4 regions of the Fructobacillus evanidus genome follow, and region 2 is predicted to be linked to each of the others. Evidence: riboswitches for the same ligand, from Rfam matches in the RefSeq annotation. Region 2 holds a riboswitch; each other region holds the start of a gene.
What was found. Region 2 has a riboswitch for thiamine pyrophosphate ahead of AABI08_RS02265 (solute carrier family 23 protein). Riboswitches for the same ligand answer to the same signal wherever they lie in the genome.

Region 1 (9,198 bases), on a different contig from region 2:
TCACTACGAATTGATTGACCCGGCTGATGACCAGGTCTATACGTACAAGCGAATTGGGGATGACCAAGAACTCTTGATTATTAACAACTTCACCGACCAAGACCTGGAACGCGATTATCCCGTTCCCGCCGATGCCCAGTTGCTCATCAGCAATTACCAAGATGACTTGGGTCTGAAATTGCGGCCATACGAAGCTAAGGCTTATTTGTATCAGCGCTAAGGACTGATTTGATTTAAATCAAAGGGTCATCGCAACTAAATGAAACGAAAAAAGAGTCAAAGATTCGACAAATTGTCGATCTTTGGCTCTTTTACTTTGGCCATGATTCGGTGGTTGATCGAGGAAAACTCGACCTCCAGCAAATCAGTCTACTTATTTCATTGACGCTTCCAATAAGTTGCGAACATCTACCGTTGTCATCTTCACAAAGGCGTTTTGGTCCAAGTGGTTAACCTGAACCGCACTCTTAGCCATGGCCTCAAAGTCCTGGTCCGTCTCGATTCCAACTCCAGGCAATGTCGTTGGCACGTCAAGACTTGCTATCCATTCTCGGGTCTTTGCGATTGTCTGGGTGGCAACGGCATCGTCATCCCCCGTCAAATCCCAGACATTCCGTCCCAAGGAAACGAAATAAGGCTTTGTTTCGTCTGAATAGATAAAGTCTAACCAGTGTGGTGTCAAAATGCCCAGGCCAACACCGTGAGTGATGTCATAATAGGCTGACAATTCGTGTTCAATTGGGTGCACCGACCATGAATTGACATTCCCAGTCCGTGGCAAGCCGTTCAAGGCCATCGTTGAGGCCCACATCAAATTAGCGCGAGCATCGTAGTTATCAGGTTCACGCAAGGCAACCGGCGCCCACTTAACCACAGTGCGCATAATTCCTTCGATCAAGCCATTGCGAACGTCGTTTTCATAACCCTTTTGGTCAAAGTATTGTTCCGTCAAGTGACTGAAAATATCAATTGATCCGGCAGCCGTTTGCCACTTTGAAACCGAGAAAGTCAAACTGGGGTCCAAGAAGGAAACGGCCGGTGTATTGGGACCACCGGTTCCCAACTTTTGCTTCGTTTCCGGATTAGAAATCACGGAACCAGTGTTCATCTCCGTTCCAGTTGCCGCCAACGTTAAAATATCGACAACGGGCAACTGGCCGATGGCAAAGCGCTTCTTGGAATCCAAAACCAAGTCCCAAGGGTCGCCTTCATAGAATTTGGCAGAAGCGATTACCTTCGAAGCATCGATCACGGATCCGCCACCAACAGCTAAGATGACATCGATATCGTTATCCTTGACTAATTTTTGCCCTTCTCGTACTGAGGCAATCTTTGGATTAGGCTCAATCCCAGACAATTCTGTCACATCCAAACCTGCAAGCGCCTTAATCACGCGTTCATACAGACCTGATTTTTTAATTGAACCACCACCGTAGGTTACGAGCACCTTTTGACCAAATTGGGCAATGGCAGCCTGCAATTCAGTGTCCAAGCGATCTTTCCCGAAACGAATATCGGTTGTGTTCTTAAATGTAAAATTTTCCATTTTTGACAGAACTCCTTTTTAAACATACAAGCAGACCATTTGTAATTTTCAATGGCCTGTTCGTTCCACTTAAACCTCTTGAAAGGTTTGTCCATCTATTTTAGAAGAACAATCTCCATCTGTCAATTTTCAATAGACCATTTGGATTTATCACGGTGGCTACGGGAAATTGACCGGCCGTTAACAATGACTGATTTTAACAAAAAAGCTCGCTAACACTAAGTGCTAGCGAGCTAATTTTATTAAAGGTCACCGTTCAAGAAATGATTCTTTCCCTCACCAAATGACCAGTCTTCAGCATGGTTGCTGACAAAGGAGATAATGACATCTTCCTGGCGAACACCGGCCTTGTCGGCCAAGACCGCCACCAATGACTTCGTGAATTCCTTCTTGGCCTTCACTGGACGTGGCGTTGACAATACTGTAAAGAACAAAACCTTTTCTGAACGGTCATAGCCAAGACCAACATCTTGAAAATTAATTTCATAATCTTCGTGTTGTGTCACGATTTGGAAACGGTCACGATCAGGTAGTGATAACGTTTCCTTGGCAACGTCGAAAGACAGTTGCATGATATTCTTAATTTCTGCGGGTTCGTACTGACCCTTAATCAAGTCAATTTTCATTAATGGCATGCGCATTTCTCCTCATGTGGCTTTGCTAATAGACTAATCCTAGCATAAAAGCCTGATAGGCACAATCACGAGTGTAATAAACACTGACACAGCGTGCTACGACGCTGACGGGCAGTTTTGTGACTGGACCACCTAGTCCGGCAACCAACTGACACAGCATGCTAACGCGCTAAGATGGATTACACATTAGCTCATTTCTACTGGAGGAGCGACCAGCAGCCAAAGCCACAATCATCACTTGACTTGGTGCAGGCTGATTTGTTCTTGGAGCTTTTCATCCGTTAAGTTGCCCAACTGGTCGAGCATCTTGTTCAAGAAATCAGCAGGGCCGGCAACCCCCTCTGCCACCGCCAACTCACCGGCAACGGGCAGTGCAGCGGCCGCATAGGCCAAATCAGCCAAATCCATGCTTTGACTAGCAAAGGCGCCCAACAAGCCGTCCAACGCATCCCCCATGCCAACATTGGTTGCCAATTGGCTAGCCGAATTATCAATCTGGTAGACCGTCTGACCGTCTGACACTAGGTCATGAACACCAGTTGCGACTACAACGGCACCAAGCTTTTGAGCAGCCTTCTGGACAATTTCAACTGGATCAGCCGTACCGCTACCGGCATCGATGCCATGGCTTTCCCATTCGACTTCAGCCAGAGTCGCTACCTCACCGAGGTTTCCACGCACGATGCTCACCTTAACGGATTCCAAGAGTTCCTTGGCCCGCTTTGACCGCAATGGCGTTGCCCCAACAGCAACGGGATCGAAGACAACGGGAAGGCCCAATTCGTTGGCTGTCTTCCCACTATTAATCATCACCTTTTGTGAATTTTCAGAAGTTGAACCCAAATTCAAGGTCACGGCGTTGGCAATTTTCGTCAAATCAGCGGCATCCAGCGGATCTTCGAGCATGATTGGTGAAGCACCAATATAGGCGATGGCATTGGCCACCAATTGGGGGGTAACGCTATTGGCCACGTTCAAGACGATGGGTTGGTTCTTGCGAACGGCAGTTAAGATTGTTTGACTCATTTTGTCACTCCTCGTAATTTCTGAACACTTCGTTGAATATCATCGCTAGCGGTAATAGCCGAAATCACGGCAACACCCGCAATCGGCAGCTCCGCCAATTCCTGGCAGTTCTCTTCATGGATACCACCAATGGCCACAACCGATAGCGGGCTCTTGGATGCAACCGCCAAAACGCCTTCTGGCCCAATAGCCTCTTTGACCTTTTCCTTACTGGTCGTTGCAAAAGCCGGCCCAACGCCCAAGTAGTCAACGACTGCCAAATCAGCTTCACTGGCAGCTAGCTCTTTTAGATCATGGACGGATAAACCAAGTAGTAAATCAGGTGCCACCTCATGGATGGCTCGCACCGGTGTGTCACCCTGACCAACATGCAGGCCATCCGCCTGAATGGCCAGTGCCAAAGGCAGGTCATCATCGACATACAAAGGCACATTGGCTTCTTTGGTAATGCTTCTGATTTTCTGGCCCAGCGCCACCTTTTCCGCCTGGTTCAACTTTGAGTGGTCCTTTTCGCGGTACTGGACAGCCGTTACGCCGGCGTCACAGGCCTCTTGAACGACGCGAATCACTTCGTTTGGATCGTCGTTGACGTTTTGGCTACCCACAACGAGATAAACCGTTAATGATGCAGGATCAAAATTCATTATCTTTCCCTCTTAATCTTCTGGATTCGGCCACTGGCCATGGTTCAAAGGACCATGACCGTGACCGATAACTAGTGGCTGACCAATAATGGCATTCATATAGCGGTGGCCCTTTTCAATTGCTTCTCGCAGGGAATCACCTTGGGCCAAAAAGGACGTAATCGCAGCCGAGAGGGTGTCCCCCGTCCCGTGCTTGCTTGACGTTTCAACCTTTTTTCCTTCCAACCAAAAGCCTTCTTCGTTTTCTAATAAGACATAATCATAAATGACTGGGCCTTCCCCATGGCCACCCTTGACGATGACATTTGGAACACCCAACGCTTGAATCTTTTGACCGGCAGTAACCATGTCGTCGCGGTTACTGATTTTCATATCGGCTAAAAGTTCGGCTTCGGGAAGGTTTGGTGTCACCAGCGTTGCTAATGGCAACAGATGATTTTTCAAGGCCGAAATGCCGGCTGGGTCAAGCAAGGTGGCCCCGCCCTTGGCGACCATCACGGGGTCGACCACAAAATTCTTTTGTTGGTAGTGTCGAATATTTTTCGCCACCTGGAGGACGCGAGCTTCGTCAAAGAGTGCCCCCGTCTTGGCTGCACGGACATCAAAGTCAGCCATCACCGAGGCAAACTGTTGGTCAATCACGGCTAAATCAGTTGGATAAGCACCCTGCACACCCAGTGTATTTTGTGCGGTTAACCCGGCTACCACGACCGTCGAATAAGTCTTGCATGCCTGCATGGTCTTAATATCGGCCTGCATGCCGGCGCCACCACCAGAATCAGACCCCGCAATGGTCAATGCTGTCGGATATTGGTTTGGATCAATCATTTTGTTGCCTCCATTCCCTGCAGGAAGAATTGATTTTCATACTTCGTTGATTGGATAAAAGCAGCCAAGGCCTCTTCTTGCACTTCGGGACTAACTTGTTCGGCCGTCTGATTAACCAAAGCCAACATTGGTCGCGTCAAGCCCTTATCAATCCCCCGGTAATAGCCAACCCATGGCATAAAGGGATTATCCGGCTTGATGAGGCCATCACGAATCAACAAATCAGCCAAGTAGGCATAGTCATAGGGACAAGCAGCCAAGGCAACCAAACCGATAAACGGATCCTTTTCAACTGATTTGACCATATGGTTGACGTACTGGTCAGTGACCATTGAATTTGGATACTTGCCCTCTTGGATACTCTTATCGTCAGTTTGAGCCAAATCCAACAAAATCTTATGAGCAGTGTATTCGCGATGATCGTCGACCACTTCGGCATCAATTGTTTGCCCGGTCAATGTCTGGCAGACCTGCTCATACAATGGCAAATAATGACCCAGGTAACGATAATCTTGCTGAACATAGTAGAGCAGTGCCTTTGGATGAACCTCCCCAGCAATCATTGCTTGAATAAAGGGATTAGCATAAAAATCAGCCTTGTGTTCTTCCATCACTTGCATAAAGCGGTCGGAAAACGGCAGCGTTTTTGTCATTTTTTTCTCCTCAATCATCAACTTTATTTTGGCGGACTGTGGCGTTGGCAGTCACCTTTTTGAACATAATAAAAAGCCCTCAGCCTGAGCTGAGGACTTCTGGCCTGCTAACAATTGCCGAAAATGGGCAAAGGCATCAGGATTTAAATCCGTTTTTCGAAGTTTCCTGCGACCGTGCTAGCGGCATCAGGTTCAATGGGTATAATCTCAGCTCAGGGCACCCCAACTTTATTTATCACACAAGCAGTATAGCACGGAAATTAGAACCCGTGTGAAAAACTTCGTCGTACGGACTTGCCACCTGCCGTGAAATCAGTTATATTATAAGTATACTTATCAATCAGCACTAACACCAAGGAGGTTCCCATGAGCCCTGTCAAAACTGCTTCACTTTCTCGCTACATGGATTCGACCAATCAGAAATTCTTCAACTTATATACTGATTGGTTCCGCCAAATGAAATACCGTCTCCGTGAACTTGACTTGACCCACCCCCAATTTCAAATTCTGGCTACTGTCCATGGCCTCAGTTTACAAAATACCGAGATTACTCAAATCATGGTGGCCAAGGCAGCAGACGTTGATGCCATGACTGCTTCAGCTATTATTACCAAACTTAGTCGCGAAGATCTTTTAGACCGCTACCCCGGTAAGAAGAATCCGCGTTCAAAAGCCCTCTCATTAACCCAGGCTGGTGAGGAAAAATTGCAACAGGCCTTAGACATCGTCAATCAATTTGACCAAGATCTGTGGAGCCAATTTGACGCCTCTTTGCCAGAAAGCATTGATCAGGCTCAGGCAGTCGTCAAAACCCACCACTACTAAAATCGTCCAAGTAAATCAACACCAATTGAAAAGAGCCGAAAATACATGATTGTATTCTCGACTCTTTTTTCTTTTACCAAAAAAATCAGTGCCATTATATCATTTAATTGGACCGGAGCCACCTACAATCAAACACGACAGTCCAAGCCACTTTTTATTCACTGATTTCTGCAACGAATGTGCGTTTTAGCCAAGCGATTGGTACCAATCAAAGATGGTCTGCACCTCCTCCATTGGCAAGTAACGGACGGTCAACACCTTCGTACTGGTATCAGTTCGGACCACCACGGCAAGGTGGGCTCGCTGATTGCGACGGGCCAGCCACCAACTTTGCTTAATTGAAAGCGACTGAATCTTATCCCAGGCCATATAGGTGGTGATGGTTTCGTAATTCTTCGCCGTTTTTAAAACAAGGATCTGTCCGTTAACCACTTGAGCGGTTGTCGCCTTTCCTTTATACACACCGGCACCGGCAACAAAGGCCAAGACAAGCAAAACCAGCACAACGACTAACAACCACCGTTGAAAGACATAGATGATGGCAAGCCCAAATGGTAACGTCCAAAAGAGACCATTACGAATCATTGTCAAAATTTGATAAGTCGACCCACTAGTCTTTTGTACTGGTCGATTAGGAAAATTAGGCAGCCACTGTGACAAGTACTGGTCAACAACTCCTGATTTTACCATTGGAATCAAGGTTGGTACGTTTTTAGAAACCTTATCTTCGCCATTTTCATCGGTAATCAACCGCGTTTTAACGGTCGCTAAGCCCAATAACTGTCGGAAAATATTTTGACGAATCTCAACGGTTTGCATCCTGTTAATCGACAAATGCATAGTTTGTCGTTCAAAAAGTCCCCGAGAGATTGTCAAATGACCAGCATCATGATGAACTTCAAAACCAAAATACAGGATCACCGTTCGCAGCACGTTAAAAGCAACCACAATCAGGACAAACAAAACCACCAGCAAGACCATTACTAGGGCGCCCAGGCCCAGAACATGGTTAGTAAACTCCTGCTCAAGCCAACGGCTGACTACCCCTTGTTGATCTAAGTGGGCAACCCCGCCAACAAAAATAAAAAATTGAAAGATGACTTCCGGCGTCGTCACGGCATAGGTAATCAGAGAAAAAATTGAGGCCCGGTAGGAGTCATCAGATTGTCTACTAGAACCATTTGACCGCAATGAGCTTGTTCGAGTGGCGGTTGCTTGGTCATTTTCAAACTCAAGCGGCTGCCTCTGCGGGGTTTCCTCGGCGGCTGACAAATCTGGCTCCTGTGTCACTGGCCCTTCTTTTTGTGCCTGAACTTGTGCCCGCTCAATCAAGGCAACCAGATTGGTCGTTTCATCCTGTCGCTTTTGCTCAAGGACCAGCGCTACCCACGTTGGCACAACGGAGAGGGAAATCTGATTTTTCTTGGCCCCCTTCCCCCCCGGAGTCAACAGCAATGTCCTCCAAATGAAACGGTTGCAGGAAAAACCATTGCTTTCGATGAATATTTTGAATTTTGTGGTAGGGCAAGTGGCGGACCTGACGTTCCAACACGCCCGACCGGTAAATCAGTTCAGTCTCCGTGAGTTCATAGGTCTTCATCCAGAAACTTAAAATCGACCAAACCACCATAGCCAAGAAAAGCAAGGCCCACTCCCACCAAGCAAAGTGGAAAAAGAACAGAATAGCTAAGGCAAAGGCCACCATGTTTTTCAACTGCCGGTAAAAATCCAAAACAAAAGCAAGGGGATGTAAGTGCTTAGCCTTCATGTCGGGCCTCCCTGGCCAACGTCATGACCCTATCCTTAAACTTTTCGGCCTCCTCCTCCGTTAAAGCCTCAATTTGATGACCGGAGCCACCCGTCAAAATATGCACCTGTTGTAATTTAAACACCCGTAAAATCGGTCCCTGGTCCAAATCGACGTTCTGCACCCGGGCAATTGGAATCGCAGTATGAGTCCGGAAGAAGAAGCCCTTTTTAATTTCGACATTCGTTCCGTTAACCATAAAATGGTAAAAAGCATAGCGGTAACGGACTAATAAGATCCCGCCGACAAACCAGAGCACAATGGCCAAAAAGAGACCCCAGATTGCCCAAATTGGTAGATAAAACTTCAAAAAATGTTGTAAAGCCCAATTTCCAGCAAAGTAAATGGCTAAAATTACGATGGCGCCAATGACTTCCATGATGTACCAGACTTTTTTGATTGCTTCCGGCAGTGCTTGCATCATTCTCTCCCTCTCTCATAAAAAAATGGGGCTAAGAAGCGGTTTCGCTCCTTGGTCCCAAGTTGATTTCAATCACTTAAAAGCTCAAGGCTTTTAATCACCAGCTGCTGCCAAGATAGCGGCATGCACTGCCCCGCGGAAGCCATGCTGATCTAGAGCTAAGACGCCCTTAATCGTTGTACCCCCAGGCGATGTAATCTGCCCCTTCAAGTCACCAGCGGACAAATCAGACTGTTGCGCCAATTGTGCCGTCCCCGCTACCACTGAGGCCACCATCTGCCCCGCTTGCTTGCGATCCATCCCCTTGGCTACGGCAGCGTCTTCCATAGCATCCATCAAGACATCGATAAAGGCTGGTGAGCAACCGCCGATAGTTCCGGCAATGGCTAATTGGTCTTCTTTCACCACCAAGACATCCCCCAGCGACTCCAAAACAGCATGGACCACCTGGTCATTTTGACCGGTAACGGATTCATCAGCAGCCAAAGCAATCGTGCCGGCCTGAACCGCAACTGGGATATTTGGAATAAAGGTCGTGACCGGGTTGTTTGGCGCTGCCGCCCGTAAATCAGCGTTTTGCACGCTGGCAGCCGCAGAAAGGACAATGACCTTGTCAGAAAGACCGGCGGCAACAATTTTTGCCAAAACTGCCGTTACCAATTTGGCTGGCACCGTCAACATCAACACATCAAAGTCTGACTGCACCAGGTCCTCATACGTGCTCACCACTGAAATCTGCAAGGCATCCGCCTTTTTGGCATTTGATGAGTACCCCAAAACCGTGTGTCCACCTAATTTTAGTCCTTGAACAAG
Region 2 (9,198 bases):
GCCACCAAGTTACTAGCCACTTTTGGACTGGAAAATACCAGTCCTTTTTTGGTGCTAAGTTTCTCTAATTTTTTTGACCCCTAACTTCCTCTGGAATTTTTATTGCTGACGTCCGTTGCATTCTTTTGCTGCTGAAATCTTCTTCACTTTTTGTCGCTAACGTCCATGCACTTTTTTTCTTTCAAGCACCTTCTGCCCTGCATTTTTTGTTAAAGACTGGTAGACTACTATTAATTAGTGTCACTCTGATTGAAAGTTTGTATCTTGAACTTTCGCAATCCCTTGCGGGTTTTGCCAAATATTTTATTTGAAAGCTGGTTTTTTTCATGATTGCAATTTTCTATGGTTTCCTAATTGGTTGCTTTGTTACCTTGATTGGTGGCGGAGGTGCCACTTTTTACCTTGGGGTTTTAACCTCGACTTTAGGCATGTCGACAGTCGTCGCTGTCCCAACCTCTCTCTTAATTGCTGTCTTCGCCCTCTTTTCGGGCATGGTAACACAGTGGCGGTTAAAGAATATCGAAAGTAAGCTTGGTAATCGATTGATTATTGCTGGGATTCCAGGCATCATCATCGGTACCGCCGTTTCCCGATTTATTCCCGTCGCCGTTTATAATATCGGCGTTGGGATTTTGCTAACAGGCATGGGCCTGATTGTGGTCATCAAAAATTTCCGCAAGAAAAAAGAAAACGAAAAGCCCAATGAAAACAGTAAGGTTGCCCCACTCTTTGGCCTGATTTCTGGCCTCATGGTTGGTTTCGGCGGCCTATCAGGTGGCTCAGCCACCGTGGCGGGCCTGTCAATTATGAATGTTCCTGCGGTTAAGGCCGCTGGTACGACAACCTACGTTCTATGGGTCTTGGCTGTCGTCGGGCTCATCAGCCACTTACTGAGTGGTGGTCCCATTTCTTGGACAGCCGGCCTCTACCTGATGATTGGTGGCGTGGCTGGTTCGATTCTGACACCCCTCGTTCTCAAACAATTCGATCCAAAAAAGATTAACAAGTTTTTATCGCCCTTTATCGGCTTTGTGATTATGTACTTTGGTATTCGGTTGTTCTTTTAACAATACAGAAAAGGAAACCACTGATTAGGCATCCCCTGATCGGTTGTTTCCTTTTTTCATTTAAGATATTCAAACAAGCACCTGATATAAAAACAGATAGTCTGTCAATTCATGGTGAGACCACCATCGACTGTAATGCACTGGCCAGTCACATTATTGGAGAGTCTTGAAGCTAAATAAAGGGCCGTTCCAGCCACATCGTCTGGGACAGTTAATCGCTTGGTTGCCGATAGCGCCAGCAACTGTTCACGCACGTCATTACCAGTGGCGCTACTCGAATCCGTCGGATAAGTCAGCCCAGGTGCAATTGTATTCACTCGAATACCAAAAGGCCCAAGATCTTTTGCTAATGCCCGGGAATAGCCTAATAAGGCAGCCTTTGCGGTAATGTAATCATGGTACGGGACCGTTGGCTGTTGAACAAGATTACTAGTCATCTGAATAATCCGACCAGACTGGTTTGCCTTTAACAAAGGTAAAGCAGCCTGGTTGACATTGTAGGCAGCCTTGACTGCCCCCTCAAATTGTTCCTGATAGTCATTCCACGGCATCAATTCTGCATGAAGACGGGTTTTGGGATTAAAACTGTAGTGTCTTAGGGCATTATTCACAACGATATCCAAACCAGCAAAATTATCATCGATCGTCGTCATCATTTTCTGCACTGCCTGCTCATCGCAAACATCCGCAGCTAAAGCTACTGCTTGTCCCCCAGCTGCTTGGATTTCTTGCACAACTGCAGCCGCTTTTTCCTAATTTTTCAAGAAATTGACGATAACGAGTGCGCCCTCAGCAGCAAATTGTTTGGCAATGGCAGCGCCGATTCCACGGCTAGCACCAGTCACTAGTGCCACTTGATTTTCTAATAGCATCTTTACCACTCCACATCTAGATCCAAGTGTTCAGCCAAACTTTCTGCACTTGACTCAATATCCGTAAACCGCAACAAATCTAATAAATTAAAATGACCATCATGGTGCCAACCAGGCCGCGCCCGAGTCATCTCACCTAAAGCGGTAATTCGGCACAGACCCGCTTGACCCAAAACATTCGTGATTGATAACAAACGTTTTGGTGCTACTGCGACACCGGCAGTTTGTAAATACTGACGATAGGGTTTTAAGTAGTTCGGCACAGTCAGTAAATCATCAACAGCCACTACATGCACAAACCGATTTAATGGTGAACTCGTAAAGGTTGGCTGATCGTGGTAAACAACGGTCCAATCTGTCTTTTTCGGACTAGAAAAGACCGTCAAGCTGTCATCATCAATTGCTTCTAATTGAAATTGCGCACGTAAACGGTTAATGGCTGTTGCCTGTTGGTCATCAAGACTCGCCCGGGGCCATCGTTGTTGCTTGCTGGCCAAATCAGCTGCTAACGCACTGGCAAAGTCCTTTGGCAACAAAGCACCACCGCGTTCAACGAAAATACACTGTGGCGACAGACAGCTTTGCTGGTCATAAATCGCTATGTCCGCACCCGCCCGATTAACGGTGTCTTGGTAACGGTCTGTCGCCAATGACTCTTGGCCAACCAGGGCAAAGCTGATTTTATAGCCATAATGCAAAAATAAATGGCCGTCCGGCACTAATGCCTGAACCTTCTTCACAGATTGGTCGGAACCATAAGCAATCGTAGCATCCGTGTTGGCCGCGGCCGCCTCTTCGACTGCCGGTTTGCTCCCCCCCTTCCACGGAAAAATCGCCAAACAGCCCGCTAACCTCGGTTCCACTTCTAATAAACTTTGGCCAAAGAGCACCGGAAAAAGTGGTTCAGCAAAGGAAGTTTTCCCAAAGCTAGCTGACTTTACCAACAATGTCATCACAAGTGACCAAACCTGAAGGCCCGGAATATTACCGGAAAAAACGTGAAAACTTGTCTTAGGGCCATAGGCCTTCGTCAAGCTCCCTGATGCTTGTGGCTGAAAAGCATCCAAAATCGCTGGATTTGCCAATTCCGTATTTAAAAACCGGCGCAACTCTTTGGTACGAAATAGGCGCGTATAACGCCTGATTTCTAAGTTAATGGTTTCCTCGCTGTATCCCGTAATGACCGGTAATAACTTTAATGCCAACTGACGCTCTTTGTACTCCGGATTCGTCCATTTTTCGGCGGCAGCACTAATTATCGTCACGATTTGTTCAACCGAAAGTTGACTTAAAAAAATCTGCTGATGGTCTTCCAACGCCTCAATGGTCGCTTTGACTTCTTCCTTCGTCAAATCAGGATACTGTAAGTCATAGCGTTGATTGCCCACCAAAATCGACCAGGTTTCCAATCGGTCAAATTGACTCTCGTTTGGTGCCAAGAACAAGTTAATTTTTGTTGTCTCTACTTCTTCAGCCATTAAGACCTCTTTCATACCTGATTGGCTTGCAGTAGTTGATCAATCGAAATCGAGCACCCCTTCGCACCCGCCCCCGCGATTCGACCGAGCAAGGTAAAGCCAGCTTCATCCTGGACTGCTAAATCTTCTGTTAAAATCCCCAAACATGAGTTCCAGTTCGAAAGGTCATAATAGGCCAAAACACCCTTTTCTCCAGGCGCAACCGGTTCCAAGGTATCGGTATCTAAAATTCTGACGCGAACCCATGCCGGTGTTTGCTTACTATAGATTGGGTCCAGCCCCTGGCTAAGGTGCCACAAGTTCTGATCATAGCACTGTGAACTGATTTCCGTCATGCCATACATATTCAAATAATAGTCACGACTAACACCAAAGGCTTCTTTCAAATCAGCTAGCAGCTGGTCTTCGCTTACTTGACGTGACTGGCCTTTGAACCCACCAGTATCAAAGATTCGACTTTTTTCAGCCAGGTGAAAGACCAACTTCTGCTGTTTTAGGTAATCCAAAAGATGGACGTAGGAAAAACTAGCGCCTAATAGCATCACGGGACGCTGGTCCTCTTCTGCCACCTTCAAAGCAGCGACCACGCCCTGGTAATCGATGCCGTCTTCGTCGACATACGCTCGACTGTGTTGGTCACCAAATTCGGCAATGGCGCGACTAACATAATGAGCCAAAGAAGAATTTTCTAAGTGTTCTTCATCCGGGAAAAGACCAATAATCGTGATTCGATCAACATCTGGGAGAACATACTGTTTGAAAGGTGCTTTCATCGATTCATTCCAAACAGCAAAAGTTGGATGGTAGCTATGACTACGGTGGTTTTTATCCGTTGTCCCACTCGACATAAAAACAGCCTCGTCCGCCGTAATTGACGTTGTTGACAGCGTTAACTTCTTGTATCCCTGAATCGGCATTAATGGAATGTCTTGCCACCGATGGACCATTAGTGGACTTTTTCGTTGCTGTTGCGCATATTTTTTATAGGGCAAATTATGGTCAAATTGATATTGAAACAAATCAAGGGCCAGCCGGTTAAAATCCTCATCGCTTTCACCATGCCCGTTCATGACCTGGTACTGATTAATAAAATTCAGAATTTCTTCTTGAATCGTTGCAACTGCTGAATCACTCATGATTCTTTTCCTTTCCAAAAAATCCTGGGACGACAATTAATAGAATATGCAAGGTCACAATTGACAAGGCACCAACTAAGATGCTATTTGAAAAGAGTGATTGATAAATACCCGAAAAGCCTTTTGCATAAGATGGCAAGGCAATGGCCAACAACAAAGACAAACCAATACTCATCCGTGTTGCTTCGCTCTTATCAGACTTCTGCAGAGTGGCAAAGCCCGTCGTCAACAAAGTCGCCGCTGCCGGCAAAAACATTCCACCAATCACTGGTGCTGGGGTCAAAGCCAGAACTGCTGCAAACTTCGGCACGAACCCTAGTAAAATCAGCAATCCCCCAGCCAATAGAATTGGCTTGCGAGAATGAACCCCCGTCAACTTCATCACCCCTAAGTTTTGGGCAAACGCAGTGGTTGGAAAACCACCAATCAAAGAGGAAAGCATGGAGCCACCCGCTTCACCAGCAATGCCACGACTAATACGCTTTGAGCTTAATTCTTCTTTGGTAACATCGGCGGATGCTTCATAAACACCCAAAGCTTCAATCACCGCCACTAAATAAGCGATGAAGAAGGTCAAGAAAATATCCCAATTAAAACGAAATAGTCCATACGGGAACAAGCGTGGTAGACCAAAGAGCGGTTGGCTTTTGACGCCTGACAGGTCAATCATCCCCAAGCTTGCGGCCAAAAGATTGCCCACCACAAGGGCCAACAAAAAGGAAAACTTACGCCAGTAACCGCGGCCAAACAACGATCCCAAGACAACAATCAAAGTGGTCACAATGGCCACCAGCAAAACATTCGGTGATGCAAAGCCCTTTGTTCCGGGCGTACCCCCTAATAATTCTGACATTGTAAAACTTGAAAGCGAAACGCCGACCAAAAAAATAATGGTCCCGGTAATCGCAGGTGTCAGCTTCTTGGCTAAGCGATGAACCCAGCCAAATAACGACATCAGCAAAACAATAAAGCCACTGAGAAAGACGGCACCACCGGCGGCTGGTAATCCCCCAGTTTTACCAGCGCTAATCATTAAGGCGTCAAAGGCCGCTGAAGGGCCTTGCACAATCGGTAGCCGCGCTAATTTTGAAGCCTGAAAAATCGTCACAAGACCAGATGCCAAAAAAATGGCACTAATCAAATTCGTCGACAAAGCTAACGAGAGGCCCGCAGCCGAAGCAACGAAAATCGGATCCAGCCAAACATTGGAAACAAAGATGTGTTGAATACTAATCAATAGTGTCTGACCGGTGCTTAATGGCACCTCTTCTTGGAAACTTTCTTGCTGCTGATGGTTCTGTTGAATCATTCTTTCTCTCCTAAAATTTAATTCATCAATCCACCCTGTCCGGTCTTTACCAGCAAAAGAAAAAGGTTGAATTCATGATGAACTCAACCTCAACCAAAAAGCCCTTAAAAAAAGACCCCTGTTATCGATATTAGTTGCATTCCTACGCTGGTATTAACCAGATCAGGTACATAGGGTCTAAGACATTTCTGTCTAATCTCAGCGTGATGCTCCCCTTGCGAATTAATTAATTTTTTTCAGTATAGCATGAAATTGAAAATTAGAACAAATATAAGACACTTTTGTTCAACCTAATTTAAAACGGTTCTACTAATAGCAAAAGTCAAAGTGCGATCAACAAAAGTCAGACAAATACACTACCAGCAACAACTCTCACCTTGATGCCAATCACTAATCCCTTTTAGCTGTTTGCAATGGCACTCTATTTTGACCAATGCATTAACCTTCCCCAACCGTTACATCATCAACAGCAGCGCGGATTTCCTCGGCGTATGCCTGTAGCTTTGCCGGTGCATTTTGACCATTGTCGGCCACAATTTGGACGCAGGCAGATCCAATAATGACCCCATCGGCCAATTCCGCCATTGCTTGCGCCTGGTCGGCGGTATGCACGCCAAAGCCAATGGCAACAGGCACATCCGTAACCGCCTTAATTTGTCCAACAACTTCCGCTAAATTAGAAGCAAAGGACTCGCGAGTGCCCGTCACCCCCAGAGAAGAAACCAGGTAGATAAAGCCGGTCGCCTCTTTGGCAATCATCGGAATGCGCTCACCAGACGTCACCGTAATCAACGGAATCAAATCCAGACCGTGCTTGTCAGTAAAGGGAGCCAATTCTCCCCGTTCTTCATAGGGCAAATCAGGAATAATCAGGCCATCAACACCGAACTTTTCACAGTCGGCGGTAAAACGTTCATAGCCATACTGGAGAACAATATTTAGGTAGACCAAGAAAACAAGGGGCACCGCTGTTTGTCGTCGAATTTCCTTCACCGCCGCAAAAATTGATTCAATCGGTAAATTATGGTCGCGCAGGGCCCGCAAATCGGCCGCCTGAATAACGGGACCGTCGGCGACTGGGTCAGAAAAGGGAATCCCAATTTCAACGACATCAGCACCACCTTCAGCCAAGGCTACAACATTGTTAACAGTCGTTTCCATGTCTGGGTCATTAGCAGTGACGAAGGCAATAAAGTTTTTATGATTTTTAAAACTTTGACTAATTTTACTCATGAATTTCAACCCCCCGGTACTTGGCAATCGCTGCCACATCCTTGTCGCCACGGCCAGATAATGTGCAGACAATGACCTGGTCTTTTGGCAATGTTGGCGCTAATTTTTGCACATAGGCCACGGCATGGCAGCTTTCAATCGCGGCAATAATCCCCTCCTGCTTGGCAATGTACTCAAACGCAGCCACCGCCTCATCATCGGTGATACCAACGTATTGGGCCCGGTGTTCGGCAGCCAAGGCGGCGTGTTCTGGCCCAACTCCTGGATAATCTAACCCAGCCGAAATCGAATAAACCGGGTTAATCTGGCCACTGTCATTTTGCAAAAAGAGCGACTTCATGCCGTGAAAGACACCCAACCGGCCTTTTTCGATGGTCGCCGCCGTCAAGTCAGTATCAACGCCCTTGCCGGCTGCCTCCACCCCAATCAACTCAACCTCGGGATGGTCGATATAGTGGGCAAAACTACCGATGGCATTGGAGCCACCACCAACACAGGCAATCACCTTATCGGGCAAGCGCCCCAATTGGTCCTGGATTTGTTGCTTGGATTCCTGACTAATCACACTTTGAAAATCACGCACCATCTCCGGATAAGGATGAGGGCCGGTTGCCGAGCCCATCACATAAAACGTGTCCTCAGGTCGGGCCGCAAAGTCTTGCAGGGCGGCATTAATGGCATCCTTCAAGACCATTGATCCGGAGGTCACGGCATGAACCTTGGCCCCAAGGAGTTCCATCCGATAGACGTTCAAACGTTGGCGATCCGTGTCCTCCTTCCCCATAAAGACTTCACATTCCAGGCCAAACAAGGCAGCAATCGTTGCCGTGGCCACCCCGTGTTGACCAGCACCGGTTTCGGCAATCAAGCGTTTTTTGCCCATTCGCTTGGCTAACAATGCTTGGCCAATCACATTGTTAATCTTATGAGCCCCCGTGTGGTTCAAGTCCTCGCGTTTGAAATAAATTTGAGCGCCACCAAGGTCTTCCGTCATATTCTTAGCATAGTACAACAGCGATGGTCGGTTGGCATAATTAGCCAATAGGTCAGCCAATTCCGCCTGAAAATCAGGATCGTCCTTCGCTTCCTGGTAAACATCGGCCATCTTATTCAACTCATTCATCAGAGTTTCCGGTACATATTGGCCACCATACTCTAAGAACCGACCGGCTTGTTTCTTTGTCTTGTATTCTGTTTCCATTACTTTCCCTCCTCTTGATGGGCAATGGCTACCAGTGCCACCATCTTGTTTAAATCTTTGTACCCCTTTGTTTCCGCCCCAGAACTCACATCAACAAAAGCGGGCTGATAAAGCTGCAGTAAATCGCTGAGATTATTAGGTTGAATTCCGCCAGCCACAAATAAATGAGTCGGTGTTAAACCGGCTAACCGCTGCCAATCTAGTCGCTGACCAGATCCAGCACCAGCATCAACCATTAAAAAATCAACTAGGTCGAGATTACTGGCTAGCTGTTCGTCCAAACGGCCACTAAAATTGGCTAAAGCCAAATCACTGACTGGGTGTTCGTCCGAACTCCCATTAATTTCGGCTAAATTCAAATCGCTGTCTAGACGCTCTGTCAAGCCGTCATTTCCCTTTTTTAATCGACGCAGCCGAAGCTGATTTTGCCAGCCCTTAGCCTGGTCAATGGCATCATCACCGACCAAAGCTTGGATAATCGGCACACCGGCCTCCCGCAACCGCCGAACTTCGTCAATCGGTCGCTGACCATGCAGCTGAATCATTTGAATCGTCCCCGTTTCAACCAATCCCAAAATCATTTCAACCGGTTCAGCAACGAAAACGCCGACCAGGGGAATCTGTTCAGCCAGCGCCTGGCGCACTACTAAAGCCTCTTCTGCCGTGACCTGGTGGCGACCGGGAGCAAAGACTACCCCCACCAAATCAGGGCGCGCCTCGTTGGCCATCAAGGCCTCTTCCTTGGACATCAAGCCACAAATTTTAATCTTGGTCATGGGCCCGCTCCCCCAGTCCTGCTTCAATAAAGGCTTTTGGATCAGCCGCCTTCATCAAGGCCTCCCCGATAAGCACACCATTGATTCCTAAGGATTGCAGGTGCACAATATCTGACGGTTTTTTCA
Region 3 (9,198 bases), on a different contig from region 2:
AAGTAAGCGAACCTTTTCAGATTAAGCACACTCAGTCGAGTGTGCTTTTTTGTTTGCGTTTGACGGCCGAGTGGTGCAATAACGCAACGTCTAATTGGAAAAATCAGTACGCTACTGTTTTGCAACAGGAAAATGGACAATTTAATTGTTTATTGTTAGAAAATCGAAAAATATCCTTGACTTGGAGTGGACTCCAGGGGATAAGATGGAGTTATCAGTGACGGATGAATTCATCAAGGGACGGTGACCACATTTATGGCATTGTTTTGTCAAAACGAATTTATCTATACTGCGTCTGATTTTACTTTTAAAGCAGACAAGTTCATAATCAGCGAAAAGGAGTATCAACAAACATGAAAGCAGCAATTTTTGTAAAGCCAGGACAAGTTGAAATGCAGGAGGTTGAAAAGCCAACGATTCAAGGACCCAAGGATGCCGTGATTAAAACGGTACGAGCATCGGTTTGTGGCTCTGATCTTTGGTTCTACCGGGGCATTGCAAAGCGTGATGGTGGTAGCCAGGTTGGGCATGAAGCCATCGGGATCGTTGAGGAGGTTGGTAGCGCGGTTTCAAACGTTCAGCCGGGTGATTTTGTTATCGCACCGTTTACCCACGGCTGTGGGCACTGTCAGGCGTGCTTAGCAGGTTTTGATGGTGACTGCCTTGACCCTGATAAGGGTGGTTCAACTGGTTACCAAGCTGAATATATCGGATTCAAGAATGCGGATTGGGCATTGGTTAAAATCCCTGGTCAACCAACAGACTATAGCGATGACCAACTGAAATCCTTGATGACGTTGTCTGATGTGATGGCGACCGGTTATCACGCTGCAGCCACTGCCGAAGTGAAAGAGGGCGACACGGTGGTCGTCATGGGTGATGGTGCCGTAGGCCTTTCAGGTGTGATTGCAGCCAAGCTCAGGGGTGCCAAGCGCATTATTTTGATGTCGTGTCATGAAGATCGCCAAGAACTGGGCAAATCATTTGGTGCGACCGATATTGTGGCCGAACGTGACCAGGCTGGCATTGACCAGGTGATGGCACTAACGGTTGCCGGTGCGGATGCTATTCTTGAATGTGTTGGTTCGGAGCAAGCTGTGGCAACGGCTGTTCAACTTGGCCGTCCAGGTGCCGTCGTTGGTCGTGTGGGGATTCCTCAAGACCCAATGATGAACACTAACAATTTATTCTGGAAGAATATTGGTTTGCGTGGCGGTATCGCTGCGGTTACTACGTATGACCGTGAGTTGCTATTGAAGGCGGTCCTTGATGGCAAAATCAATCCGGGCCAGGTCTTTACCAAGCAGTTTGCGCTGAAGGATATTCAACAGGCCTATGAGGCGATGGATCAGCGCGAAGCGATTAAGTCTCTGCTTGTCTTTTAGGTTTTTAATGGCCTGCATAAAACCCCTGGCCAATTAATTGGCTATAAAGGAGTATGATGAAAAAGAATAAAAAAAGGATAGCGATTGTAGGGGCATCGACAACAATACTGGCGATGCTGGCAGTCGGGCTGACTGTTTGGCTGACTCGGCCAACTATCCCTACTTCTAATACAAAGCCAACTGAAGCGACGGTCTTCTTTCATGGCTATGGTTCTTCCCGAAATGCCGAACAAACAATGAGTCGGTATTTAATTCAGCAAAAGTATTCAAACCGTAAGATTAATGTGACGGTTAGCAAAAACGGCCTGGTTAGTTTTAGCGGTACCGTGAAGAAGGGTGACCAAAATCCATTGATTTTGGTGCAGTTTAACGATAATCGGAATACTAATTTTGATAAAACCAATCAGTGGGTTACAAAAATCATGAAGGATTTGCATGACCAAGGGATTCAATCCGTCAACCTGGTTGGCCATTCGATGGGCAATCTGGCCATCGCTTTCTATTTGAAAAATCATGTGCAGCAAAGTAATCAATTACCGGTTGTGAAACGGCAAATCGCGATTGCTGGTCCCTTTAACTTTTTGAAGGATAGCCCAAGGCCAAAGTCGAATTTGAACTTAGCGGACCCTGCCAGCCAGTCTGAAGCTGATTTTAACAAAGTCGCGTTAGCTGGTTTGGAGCAATATTACGAGAATAATCAGACTAAAGTGTTGAATATCTATGGCAATAGCATGGGTAAGGAGGAATCGGACTCGACCGTTACTAATAACGCGTCGAAGTCATTGAAGTACTTTGTCCGCCAGCCAAGCACCTATCAAGAAAAGTTATTTACTGGTAAAAATGCGCAACATTCAAAGCTGCATGAAAATCAGGACGTTAATAAGGTCCTCAAGCAGTTCTTAATGGAATAAAAATACTTCAATGATGTTAAAGCGAACTTGTAACCTAGTAGTTCTAGTAAAATATTAAGGATGAAATAGCCAGTTGCCGATGATATATCGGGGATTGGCCTTTCTGATTTTACTTTAACCCAGTTTATTTTTTTACGACTTTAGGAGTACTGATAGTACATGTTGATAAGCGGTTAATGAGCGGGCGAGGGTTGTTTTTTGTCGTACGAAAGGTGCAAAAATGAATATTAAAGAAGCTGCAAAGGCGACTGGATTGTCAAATGATACCATTCGCTATTACGAACGAATCGGGATTATCATGACGGTGCCCCGTAAGGAAAATCAGTTGCGTGACTTTACCGAGCGCAACATCAATCAATTGAAGTTTGCCAAAACGATGCGCCACGCAGGTGTATCAATTGAACGATTGCGTGAATATATGGGCATGGTTTTGGAAGATGACAATCGGACAATCCCTGCACGAAAGGCTCTGCTACTAGAACAGGCAGAAGAGATGCAGGGGCGCATTAACGAAATCCAGGCCGCTTATGACCATTTGCTGTATAAAACTGATCATTACGAAAGCCACATGCGCCAAGCGGAGAGTCGCTTAGAATAGGTGCTAGATTCGTTTTATTAAATGAGTTACATGCCTGATTTGGTCGCCAAAGCGAATTATTTTCCAAATTAGAACGACTCTATAAGTCTCTCTGTTTTATTTGATACTTTCTTGAAAACTGATAGAGAAACGATTGACAAAACGTTGTTTTATTGGTAAAATTTAATTACAATTTTCACATAGCTATATATTAGGAGGCACTTTTAATGAAAGTTGCAGTAATTGGTTCAACGCACGCCGGCGTGTTTGCCGCTAAGCAGATTAAGGCAGACCACCCAGACGCTGAGGTACACGTGTTTGAAAAGAATCAAACAGTTTCTTTCTTGTCATGTGGAATCGCCCTTTGGATTGGTGACAACGTTTCATCAACTGACAAGATGTTTTATGAAACGCCAGATTCAATGGCTAAGCAAGGCATTTCAATGCACATGCAAACGCTTGTTGAAGCTGCAGACTTGGAAGCAAAGACTTTGAACATCAAGGACTTGGTTTCTGGTGCCCAGTCAGAAGAAACTTTCGATAAGATTGTTATTACTACTGGTTCACGTGCTATTAAGCCCCGCATTCCTGGTATCGATTCTGACAAGGTCTTTGATTCAAAGACTTGGGATAATGCCAACGCCTTGAAGGAAGTGACTGAAAAGGTCAAGCGCGTTATCGTGATTGGTGCTGGTTATATTGGTGCCGAATTGGCAGAACAATTGTCAGTTAACAATAAGGAAGTGACTTTGATTGATGGTTTGGACCGTGTGTTGGCAAACAATACTGCGCCTGAATTCTCATCTGTTTTCCAAAAGGCCTACGAAGACCACGGTGTTAAATTAGCCCTTGGTCAAATGGTTTCAGGATTCGAAGACACTGCCGATGGTATCAAGGTAACGACTGATAAGGGTACTTACGAAGCAGATATTGCTATCTTGGGTATTGGCTTCTTGCCAAATACTGCTATGTTCCGTGACCAAGTTGATATGTTGCCAAACGGTGCTATCAAGGTTAACAAGTTCATGGAAACTTCTGTGAAGGATGTCTTTGCTGCCGGTGATTCAGCAACCGTCTTCTACAACCCAACACAAAAGGATGACTATATTCCATTGGCAACCAATGCTGTTCGTCAAGGAATCTTGGTTGGTAAGAACATTGTTGAACCAACGATGGCTTACCAAGGAACACAAGCAACATCAGCCGTTGAATTGTACGAAATGGCCTACGCTGCTACTGGTTTGACTGTTCAATCAGCAGCACGTAAGGGTGTTGAAGCGGATTCTGTGACAATTTCAGAAGATTACCGTCCTGATTTCATGTTGTCAACAACGCCTGTTAAGGCATCATTGACTTGGGAAAAGGGTACTCGCCGCATTGTTGGCGCTGCTTTCTTGTCAAAGCATGACATTTCACAAGCTGCTAACGTGGTTTCATTGGCGATTGAAAACGGCATGACAATTGATCAATTGTCAATGACGGACTTCTTCTTCCAGCCAAACTTCGGTCAACCAGTTAACTATGTTTCATCAGTTGCCATGGCTGCCGTTGCCAAGGCAAACAAGTAAAAATCAGCCTGTTCAAGCACTCGGGTATTGAACCCAAGTGCTTTTTTATTTGAAAGCCCTTGCATAAAAAGCAAGGACAGTGTAAGCTGATAGGGTAGTAAATTTGAATATAGCGATCTGGGGTACCATTTTGGTTGAGAATTAAACCCATTGAACCTGTTAGGCTAAGACCGACGAAGGAAGATCCACACAAGTTTTTTATGACCACCCGTGTTGGACTCTGCCCAGGCGAGTGGTTTTTTCATGCCTTTTGTTCCCCTGGACGCAAAGGAGAGAATAATGAAACAAAAGTGGACGCTACAAAATGTGATTTTGCTGGCTTTGATTGGGATTATCTTCTCGGTCATTTACTGGATCATGGATCCGGTTTACCAAATCGTTAATAGCGGTTTGGCCGTGATTGGGTTGCAAGCCTTTACGAATGAAATCACGCTTGGTGTATGGATGATGGCCGGACCATTGGCTTCTTACATTTTAAAGAAGGTCGGTGCCGGCTTTATCGGTGAAATGTTGGGGGCGGCCGGTGAAATGTTCTTGGGTGGTTCTTATGGTGTTGGAACACTCTTGTCCGGTTTTATCCAAGGAATTGGTTCTGAACTTGGATTTGCTTTGACTGGTTATAAGAACTGGTTCGCTGGTCTTTGGTTGTCAACCTTGACTGGAACAGTCGTCACCTTTGGCTGGGACCTCTTTAAATCAGGTTACATTCACTACAAGTTCGGCTTGTTAATTGCTTTGTTCATCGTTCGTTACCTATCAATCTTCTTCTTCTCAGGTGTTTTGGTACACTTGATTGCCAAGTTGTTGGATCGATCAAAGTTGTTGTCCCACGAATAAGGAGGACAAAAAATGGCAATAACTGCCAGAAACCTCACGGTGGCTTATCGTGATCAAGCCATCATTGATAATCTAAATTTAACGCTTGAAAAAAAGACCCTGACCCTCTTAATGGGGCCTTCCGGGTCAGGAAAATCAACCCTACTAAAGGCCTTAGCGGGTCTTTACCCTCAATACGGTGGCCAGGTCAGTGGTGAAATCGAAATTGACCAAACGGCAATTGCCACACTGAAGGCGAATGAAAGGGCCAAGCGCGTGGCTTTGCTCTTTCAAAACCCCGATGACCAGTTTGCTATGCCAACGGTGCGGGAAGAATTCATTTTTGCACTGGAAAACCTCGAATTGGGCAAGGAAGAAATTGATCAAAAGACGGCCTGGGCACTGGAAAAGGTTGGTTTGACGGATTTTGTCGACCGGTCCTTTGTGACTTTATCCGGTGGGGAAATGCAAAAGGTTGCCTTGGCGGAAGTGTTGGCCCTGGGGGCCGACTACCTGCTGCTAGATGAACCCTTTGCTGCCGTCGATAGTCAATCGCGGGAAGACCTCCAGGCTTTGCTTAAACAGCTTAGCCAAGAGGGCTACGGTATCCTTGTTTCCGACCATGACTCAGCTGGGTACTTCGATAAAATCAGTCAGTTTTATCAGCTCAAAGAGAAGTCCCTGGTGCTGGTTCCTGAAAACGACTGGAGCCAATATGATTATCAAAAGCAGACAGTGGTGTTGAAACCGGTCGCCGAAAGTGACCAGGTAGAGGAGACCGCCTATCGCTTGGATAACCTGCGAATCCAAAACGGGGAACGGTTGGTCTTAGACCAGGATATCTTGCAAATCTTTGCCAAGGGTATCACCTTGCTGACAGGACCAAATGGTGTCGGCAAGTCTTCCGTTTTAAAGACGTTGGCACGACTGCACCGCTATGAGGGTTCTTTAACCTACCAGGAACAAGAAGTCCACGCCTGGAAGCCGCGTCTCTACTTTGGCCAGGTCGGTCTGCTGTTCCAATCAGCCTCCGACCAGTTCTTAAACATTACGGTCGACGAGGAGCTTGACCAAGTGATGGCCAAGAGTCATCACGCTGATTTCTGGACGAAAGAGGTTTTGGACCAGTGGTTGTCTGACCTGCACTTAACGGGTTTGGGTGACCGGTCGGTCTACACGCTTTCGGGTGGGCAGCAGAAGAAACTTCAACTGTTATTGATGCTGATTATGGCGCCACAAGTACTCTTCTTAGATGAACCGCTGGCAGGCTTGGATGAACAGTCGGTGGCGGTCGTATTGAATCTGATTCAGACCTGCCAACAGGCACTCGGACTGACCATTTTGGTTGTTTCTCACCAAACAAGGGACCTGGTCAACATTGTTGATCGCCACTTGCGCTATGAGCAAACGGCGATGGCCTATCAAGAGGAGGTGCTCGTATGATGAACGCCACACAACGCATGGTCTTGGCTTTGGCAATTTCGTTGGAAATTTCTTTGACCAAATCAGTAACGCTAAACGTTGTCCTCTTTTCGGTTGCCTTCTTGCTATTGCTAATTCGGCGTCAGCCCCTCAAGAAAATCGGTCTCTACGTGGCCATCGCCATCATTCCGGTTTTGGGTTCGTTCTGGTCCTTTTACCTTTATGGCCAGGGAACAACAGCGGAAAATCTGCATTTTGGTTTGGTGATGGGGAGTCGAGTCCTCGTCTTTATCTTTATTGGCGCCTGGCTGACGATGGGGATGACGCCCTACGTCCTATTAGCCTCTCTACGCCAAAATCTGAAGATGTCGGCAACCTTTACCTATGGGATTTTGGGCGCGCTAAACTTTATGCCACGGTTTAAGCAGGCTTTCTCGTCGATTCAAGCGGCGGGGATGATGCGTGGTGAAGTGTTACGGTGGTGGCAGCCAACGCTGTATTTCAAGGCTCTGGTTCATGCCATTAAGTGGTCCAAAAACCTAGCTATGGCCATGACTTCACATGGTTTCCAGGAAGGAGCCTCACGTTCAGCCTACCGGGATTATCCAATGGCAAAATCAGGCTGGGTATTAATTGTTTTGATTTTGATTGCATTGCAAGTAATCTTGTTCTTTTCTCGCTATTAACGGGGAAGGCGATAAGCTGACGATTAAAAAACGACCAATTCGTTTTATTGACGAATTGGTCGTTTTTTTAGCTCTTTTTCAAGTAGGAAAGGATTTCTTTTTGCATGGCTTTTACAAAGGGGTCCTTAGCCGAGGATGGGTTAATCACTAAACCGAGGTGGCGGTAATAGGCGTGCTGAAAGGGGTAGGCTTCGACTTCGCCGGAAAGTTTTGTGAGCGCTAAGTCCGGCAAAATCCCCCAACCCAAACCGGCCTCGACCATGGCCAAGATAGACTGATCATCAATCGAATAGTTGATGGCCTGAGGCTTGACCTGGAGTTCATCCAGGGCTGCTTTGGTGTCGGAATCATAATCGGACCGTTGCAAGATAAAGTGGCGGTCTTCTAAGTCGTCTTGGCTAATCGAAACACCATTTTTGGGAGTAAAATCAGCTGGGGTGATGCACTTGATTTCATCATCGATCAGGGGCAGCGCATCCAAACGGCTAATGGTTGGCAGAGCCGAGAACCCAAGATCGATTTTTCCTAACGATAAGGCCTGTTCAATTTCGGCGAAGGAGCCCTGAATCAAGGTGATTTCAACCTGGGGGTATTTTTTAGAAAAGCGCCGGATGATGGTTGGGAGCCAGGCAATGCAGACTGATGAAATAGCGCCAATTCTGATTTGTCCGCCTTGTAATCCTTGGATTTTAGCGGCGGCTGAAAGGAGTTGCCGTTCCTCGTTGAGCAGACGTTCGACCATAGGTAAGAGGATCTGGCCGTTGCGGGTAACCTGCATCTCGGAGCGGTTGCGGATTAAGAGGGGAATGCCCAACTGTGCTTCGAGGTGTGAAATGGCGTGGGAAACGGCCGAAGGCGTGATATTTAAATCGTCGGCAGCCTTCCGAAAAGATCCGCGGTCGGCGACTGTTGCAAAGATCTGGTAAGTAAAAGTTTTCATGATAATTCCCTTGATGAATTTTTCTAATCTTAAATTGAAAAAGTTTAGTTTTACTTGTTATAGGTCCAAGTATAGACTATTAGGGTAGGATTGCAAAGGAGATTGTTCATGAATAATGACCAAACGGGCTTCGCCCGCACGCTGTCTCACCGTCACGTGGCCATGATTGCCCTGGGTGGGACGATTGGAACCGGGCTTTTCTTGGGAGCCGGTTCTTCGATTCATAAGGCCGGACCAGCCATTTTGCTGGTTTACATTATCACAGGACTATTTGTCTTTGCGATGATGCGCGCCTTGGGTGAATTGTTAGTATCAGATGATTCAAAACCAGTGTTTATTGATTTTATGACCCAGTACTTGGGTGAACGAGCCGGCTTCGTGTTAGGCTGGACTTATTGGATTGGTTGGGTCGTGATTGCCATGACCGAGCTAACGGCGATTGGAACATACATGCACTATTGGTTCCCTGATTGGCCGGTGTGGCCATGGGAATTAGCCTTTCTCATCGTGTTGTACTTTGTTAATACGATTGCGGTTAAGATCTTCGGCGAAACTGAGTTCTGGTTTGCCATGATTAAGATTGTCGCCATTGTCGCGATGATTATTACCGGCCTGATTTTGGCTTTGGGACACGTGAAGACGTCAATGGGTGTGACTCAGTTTTCGACGCTGTGGTCGCACGGCTTAGTGGCAGACCATGGTAAGGGCTTGTTATCGACCTTCCAGATGGCCTTCTTCGCCTTCTTGGGTGTTGAATTCGTCGGGATTACCGCAGCTGAAACGAAGGACCCGTTGGAAACGATTCCGCGGGCCGTTAATTCGATTGTGATTCGAATTCTGATTTTTTATATAGGTGCCTTGTCGGCCATCATGATTATCCAACCATGGACCAA
Region 4 (3,344 bases), on a different contig from region 2:
AGGACTGACACCGATTGAATATCGGGCGTCAGTCCTCAAGGCCGCTCAATGACATGTCCTAATTTTGGGGTTCATATCACAAAGGTCTGACTTTTTTATTTTTGGTACTTACCGATTTTTTGATCAATCGTTAAAATTTCACCATCGGGCTGATAGGCGACCTTGATATAGGCTGAAGCCTTCTTGGCCCCCGCCCGAACAGCCACATGCTGACACTCTTTGACGATGTCCATCAACTGGTTGTAATCATCGCCTTCAATCGTTGTTTCAAAGGGACCAACTTCATAACGTAAGCCAGTACTCTGAATATAAGCAATCACCTCATCGACCATCCGACACAATTCTTGGTCATTTTCGGCCGCTGGTAAGACCTGAATTGCTACACTTGCACTCATTTGTTTTCTCCTTTTACTACAGTCGCAAAATCAATCGTTTCATCTGCTAAATTTTGTAAATCAGTCCATTCTTTCTTTGACTGATGGTCATAGACCCCAATCACATGAAAACCCGCCCTCTTTGCAGTTGAAGCCGCATACAGTGCATCCTCGTAGACTGCAATCTTATTCGGCTGCTGGCCAAAATATTGTGCAGCAACTTGATGGATTGTGGGTTGCGTTTTATCCTGCCCAACATCTTCACAGGAAAAAACAAAGTCAAAAAACGGCAGCAGTTTCAGGCGACGTAGACAGTCTTTGGCCAACGCCGAGCTACTAGCGGTTGCCAGGACGATTTTGTGACCAGATTGGTATGCGTTTTGTAAGTATGCATACACGCCAGCCTTAAGTGGAACATCATTTCGATAGTGTCGGTCCATCAAAACTCGCATTTCCTGCGCCAAGATCTCACTCTCCTCTTACCAGACCTGTTCCCAATGCCGTCCTGATTTTACCGTTGTTATTTAGTCCAAGCTCGCGTGCATCCGCTTAAGCAGTCCCGTTTTCTGAAAAATCAGAACCACTGCCAATCCCATTCCAGCACCCACAAGGGCAGCTGGTGTGTAATATGGCACAAAATAATACCACTTGTGGACGTCCAAGCCATAGAAAATCTTCATCAATGGATAGGAAGTCAGCGCCCCTAAAATACCTGTTCCAATCACTTCACCAAGGAAAACCAGGTAAAGGTTGTGGGTTTTACGGTAAATCAAACCACCGAGGACGGGGCCAAAAATAGCGCCCGTCACGGCTTGAATCGTTCGACCTGACATCATTCGCAAAATACCACAAATCAAGGCACTAGCAAAGCCATACCACGGCCCCACCAAAACGGCGGCCAAGACATCAACGAAGTGTTGAAAGGGTGCCATTGCCGGAAAATAGACAAAACTATTTAAAACATAGGCCAAAGCAGCCAACAAGGCCGTCACTAGCATCTTCTTCGTTGATAATTTTTTCTGTGTCTTCATTTGAAAACGCTCCTTTTAAAATCAGTGGGGTAGCGAAAAAACAGCGCTCCTTTCCCACTTTTGCGGTGAAACCAGCCAGGCAGACCCTGTCTAGTAGAAAGTTCGGTCGAGACTAATTGGTCTCCTCTCACGCCGGAACACGGCTTCCCATCGCTGTTTTTTCAGGATCAAGGCGCTCCCCTTCATCCCGTCACGGTAAAATCACCGTGAATTATTCACTACCACTCCTTTCTGATTGAAAAGAAAAAATCGAGCACCCCAAAACGGAGTCCTCGATTACAAAAGTGATACGATTTCCTCCGCCGGCATTATCCGGTTCAGGTGTTCGGGTCAATGGTTTACCATCCTCTCAGTCTGTTACACAAACTCCCCGATCGATTTTATTCAAAATAAAAGGCCGCCCAATTTATTGGAACGGCCAATTGTTGTTTACTGAAACAAACAATTTGGAACCGCTAAAATGGGTGACTGAACAATGAGGATGACCAACATGATGGCAACCCTCATTGCCCAACGGAAATGATTATACTCATTTTAACGGAAAAAGACAACTATTCTGTCTGATATTTCAAAATTGTTTGCTTATTTGCTAACTTCCACCACGACGTCTGCAAAATCATGGTTAAAGCTAGCTGTCCAAGTTCCTTCAGTTAGATGTGGGGGCAATAGGAAAGTTCCTGAGGAAACTCGTTCCCCCGCATGCAAGGTCTTACCTTGCGCTGCCAATTTTTTAACTAGCCATTGCAACGATTTAAGTGGATTACCCAAAACTTCGGCTGAAGTTCCTTCAGCGACCACTTCGCCATTATGGGCCAAATGGGCCTTCACATCCTCAAATTCAGCAACGGTCAAAGAGGTACTTTCTCGTTCTGGTCCGTAAACCACAAAACCGCCAACCGCTGCATCTGCCATGACTAAGTACTTGCTCAACGATGGGAACCAGTCCGTAAACCGGGCATCGGGCACTTCCACACCAGCTGCTACAGTCGTTTTACGACGCAAATCTTCCAAAGAATCGGTAACTTGCAAGTCTTCCTTGGCCTTGAAGACCAATTCCACTTCTGCCAATGGGTCCAATAAATCGCTCTTCAACGAAAGATTGGCTGGTGACTGAACAAAATGATTCTGTACTTGAGCCCCATACAACGGTTCGTTTGAATCGAACATATCTTGCGTTTCTTGGCTAGTCAAACTGACCTTGTAACCCCCAAGTGGCTGATTTTTCAATTCCATCAATTGGTCTTGCACTGCATAGGCAGTTTGATCATCACTGACAACCTTCTCCCATTCCGTCATCTCAAGTGGTTGACGTTCTTGATAAGCATGATAGAGGGCCTGCGCCAATTTGTCCTCTTGCTTTGCTGGTACTACCTTCACCTTGGTCTTCAATTCAGTCATTGTCATATTTCATGCTCCTTTCAGTATACAAACAGCTCACGACGGTACGAAACTTCACGGTGCCCTCCTTTTCTAAAAAATCAGCAGATAAAAAGCGCCCTTAACCACGAAAAAATCGTTGTTAAGGGCGCTTACGCACGGTACCACCTTAATTTGTTGAACGGCAAAGTCCAACCTCAAACGTACGGCCAAAAAGGCGATACGCCGGTTTGATAACGGTACCAACCGAGCGAGGCTTACTTTATTCAGCCCACTAGCTAAAGAATGATCGTCTTTGAGTTTGAAAACGACGCCCTTTCACCAAACAGGCGCTCTCTAATCATTTTCTCACTCAGACAGTTCTTATTATTGCTTGTCTTTTCTATCTGTTGATTCGTAGTTTACAACTTTATGAGCGAATGTCAACACTTTTATCATTTATTTTTAATTTAAATAAAAACCAAGGGTTTCCCCTCGGCTTCATTTTAAAGGCAGATTACAAGTTTAATTCGAACGCATCCGTAAAAACTTCCAATGGTGTTTGATAATGATGTAATTTCAT

Region 1: it holds a riboswitch for thiamine pyrophosphate, as region 2 does, so the genes downstream of both, AABI08_RS02745 (TenA family protein) here and AABI08_RS02265 (solute carrier family 23 protein) in region 2, are expected to answer to the same signal.
Region 3: it holds a riboswitch for thiamine pyrophosphate, as region 2 does, so the genes downstream of both, AABI08_RS02695 (ECF transporter S component) here and AABI08_RS02265 (solute carrier family 23 protein) in region 2, are expected to answer to the same signal.
Region 4: it holds a riboswitch for thiamine pyrophosphate, as region 2 does, so the genes downstream of both, thiW (energy coupling factor transporter S component ThiW) here and AABI08_RS02265 (solute carrier family 23 protein) in region 2, are expected to answer to the same signal.

What each region holds. Positions count from the first base shown of each region.
Region 1 is NZ_CAUZLM010000003.1:50,682-59,879, reverse strand. It holds gene AABI08_RS02775 (glycoside hydrolase family 13 protein) at 1-220, shown strand, start outside; gene AABI08_RS02770 (iron-containing alcohol dehydrogenase) at 374-1,546, opposite strand; gene AABI08_RS02765 (tautomerase family protein) at 1,789-2,181, opposite strand; gene thiM (hydroxyethylthiazole kinase) at 2,416-3,207, opposite strand; gene thiE (thiamine phosphate synthase) at 3,204-3,851, opposite strand; gene thiD (bifunctional hydroxymethylpyrimidine kinase/phosphomethylpyrimidine kinase) at 3,864-4,679, opposite strand; gene AABI08_RS02745 (TenA family protein) at 4,676-5,332, opposite strand; TPP riboswitch at 5,479-5,567, opposite strand; gene AABI08_RS02740 (MarR family winged helix-turn-helix transcriptional regulator) at 5,699-6,157, shown strand; gene AABI08_RS02735 (PH domain-containing protein) at 6,344-7,606, opposite strand; gene AABI08_RS02730 (PH domain-containing protein) at 7,527-7,925, opposite strand; gene AABI08_RS02725 (PH domain-containing protein) at 7,915-8,388, opposite strand; gene AABI08_RS02720 (pyrroline-5-carboxylate reductase family protein) at 8,479-9,198, opposite strand, start outside.
Region 2 is NZ_CAUZLM010000002.1:180,467-189,664, forward strand. It holds gene AABI08_RS02245 (sulfite exporter TauE/SafE family protein) at 327-1,067, shown strand; partial or broken gene AABI08_RS02250 (SDR family oxidoreductase) at 1,172-1,939, opposite strand; gene AABI08_RS02255 (acyl-CoA reductase) at 1,942-3,417, opposite strand; gene AABI08_RS02260 (LuxE/PaaK family acyltransferase) at 3,429-4,553, opposite strand; gene AABI08_RS02265 (solute carrier family 23 protein) at 4,546-5,862, opposite strand; TPP riboswitch at 5,985-6,088, opposite strand; gene trpA (tryptophan synthase subunit alpha) at 6,301-7,095, opposite strand; gene trpB (tryptophan synthase subunit beta) at 7,088-8,296, opposite strand; gene AABI08_RS02280 (phosphoribosylanthranilate isomerase) at 8,296-9,072, opposite strand; gene trpC (indole-3-glycerol phosphate synthase TrpC) at 9,059-9,198, opposite strand, start outside.
Region 3 is NZ_CAUZLM010000003.1:40,740-49,937, forward strand. It holds gene AABI08_RS02670 (HU family DNA-binding protein) at 1-6, shown strand, start outside; gene AABI08_RS02675 (alcohol dehydrogenase catalytic domain-containing protein) at 354-1,385, shown strand; gene AABI08_RS02680 (alpha/beta hydrolase) at 1,439-2,296, shown strand; gene AABI08_RS02685 (MerR family transcriptional regulator) at 2,517-2,894, shown strand; gene AABI08_RS02690 (FAD-dependent oxidoreductase) at 3,101-4,441, shown strand; TPP riboswitch at 4,550-4,640, shown strand; gene AABI08_RS02695 (ECF transporter S component) at 4,721-5,278, shown strand; gene AABI08_RS02700 (ATP-binding cassette domain-containing protein) at 5,291-6,700, shown strand; gene AABI08_RS02705 (energy-coupling factor transporter transmembrane component T family protein) at 6,697-7,365, shown strand; gene AABI08_RS02710 (LysR family transcriptional regulator) at 7,433-8,305, opposite strand; gene AABI08_RS02715 (amino acid permease) at 8,414-9,198, shown strand, end outside.
Region 4 is NZ_CAUZLM010000022.1:39-3,382, reverse strand. It holds gene AABI08_RS08370 (thiamine-binding protein) at 96-395, opposite strand; gene AABI08_RS08365 (HAD family hydrolase) at 392-838, opposite strand; gene thiW (energy coupling factor transporter S component ThiW) at 899-1,405, opposite strand; TPP riboswitch at 1,683-1,788, opposite strand; gene AABI08_RS08355 (2-keto-4-pentenoate hydratase) at 1,988-2,809, opposite strand; partial or broken gene AABI08_RS08495 (IS30 family transposase) at 3,279-3,344, opposite strand, start outside.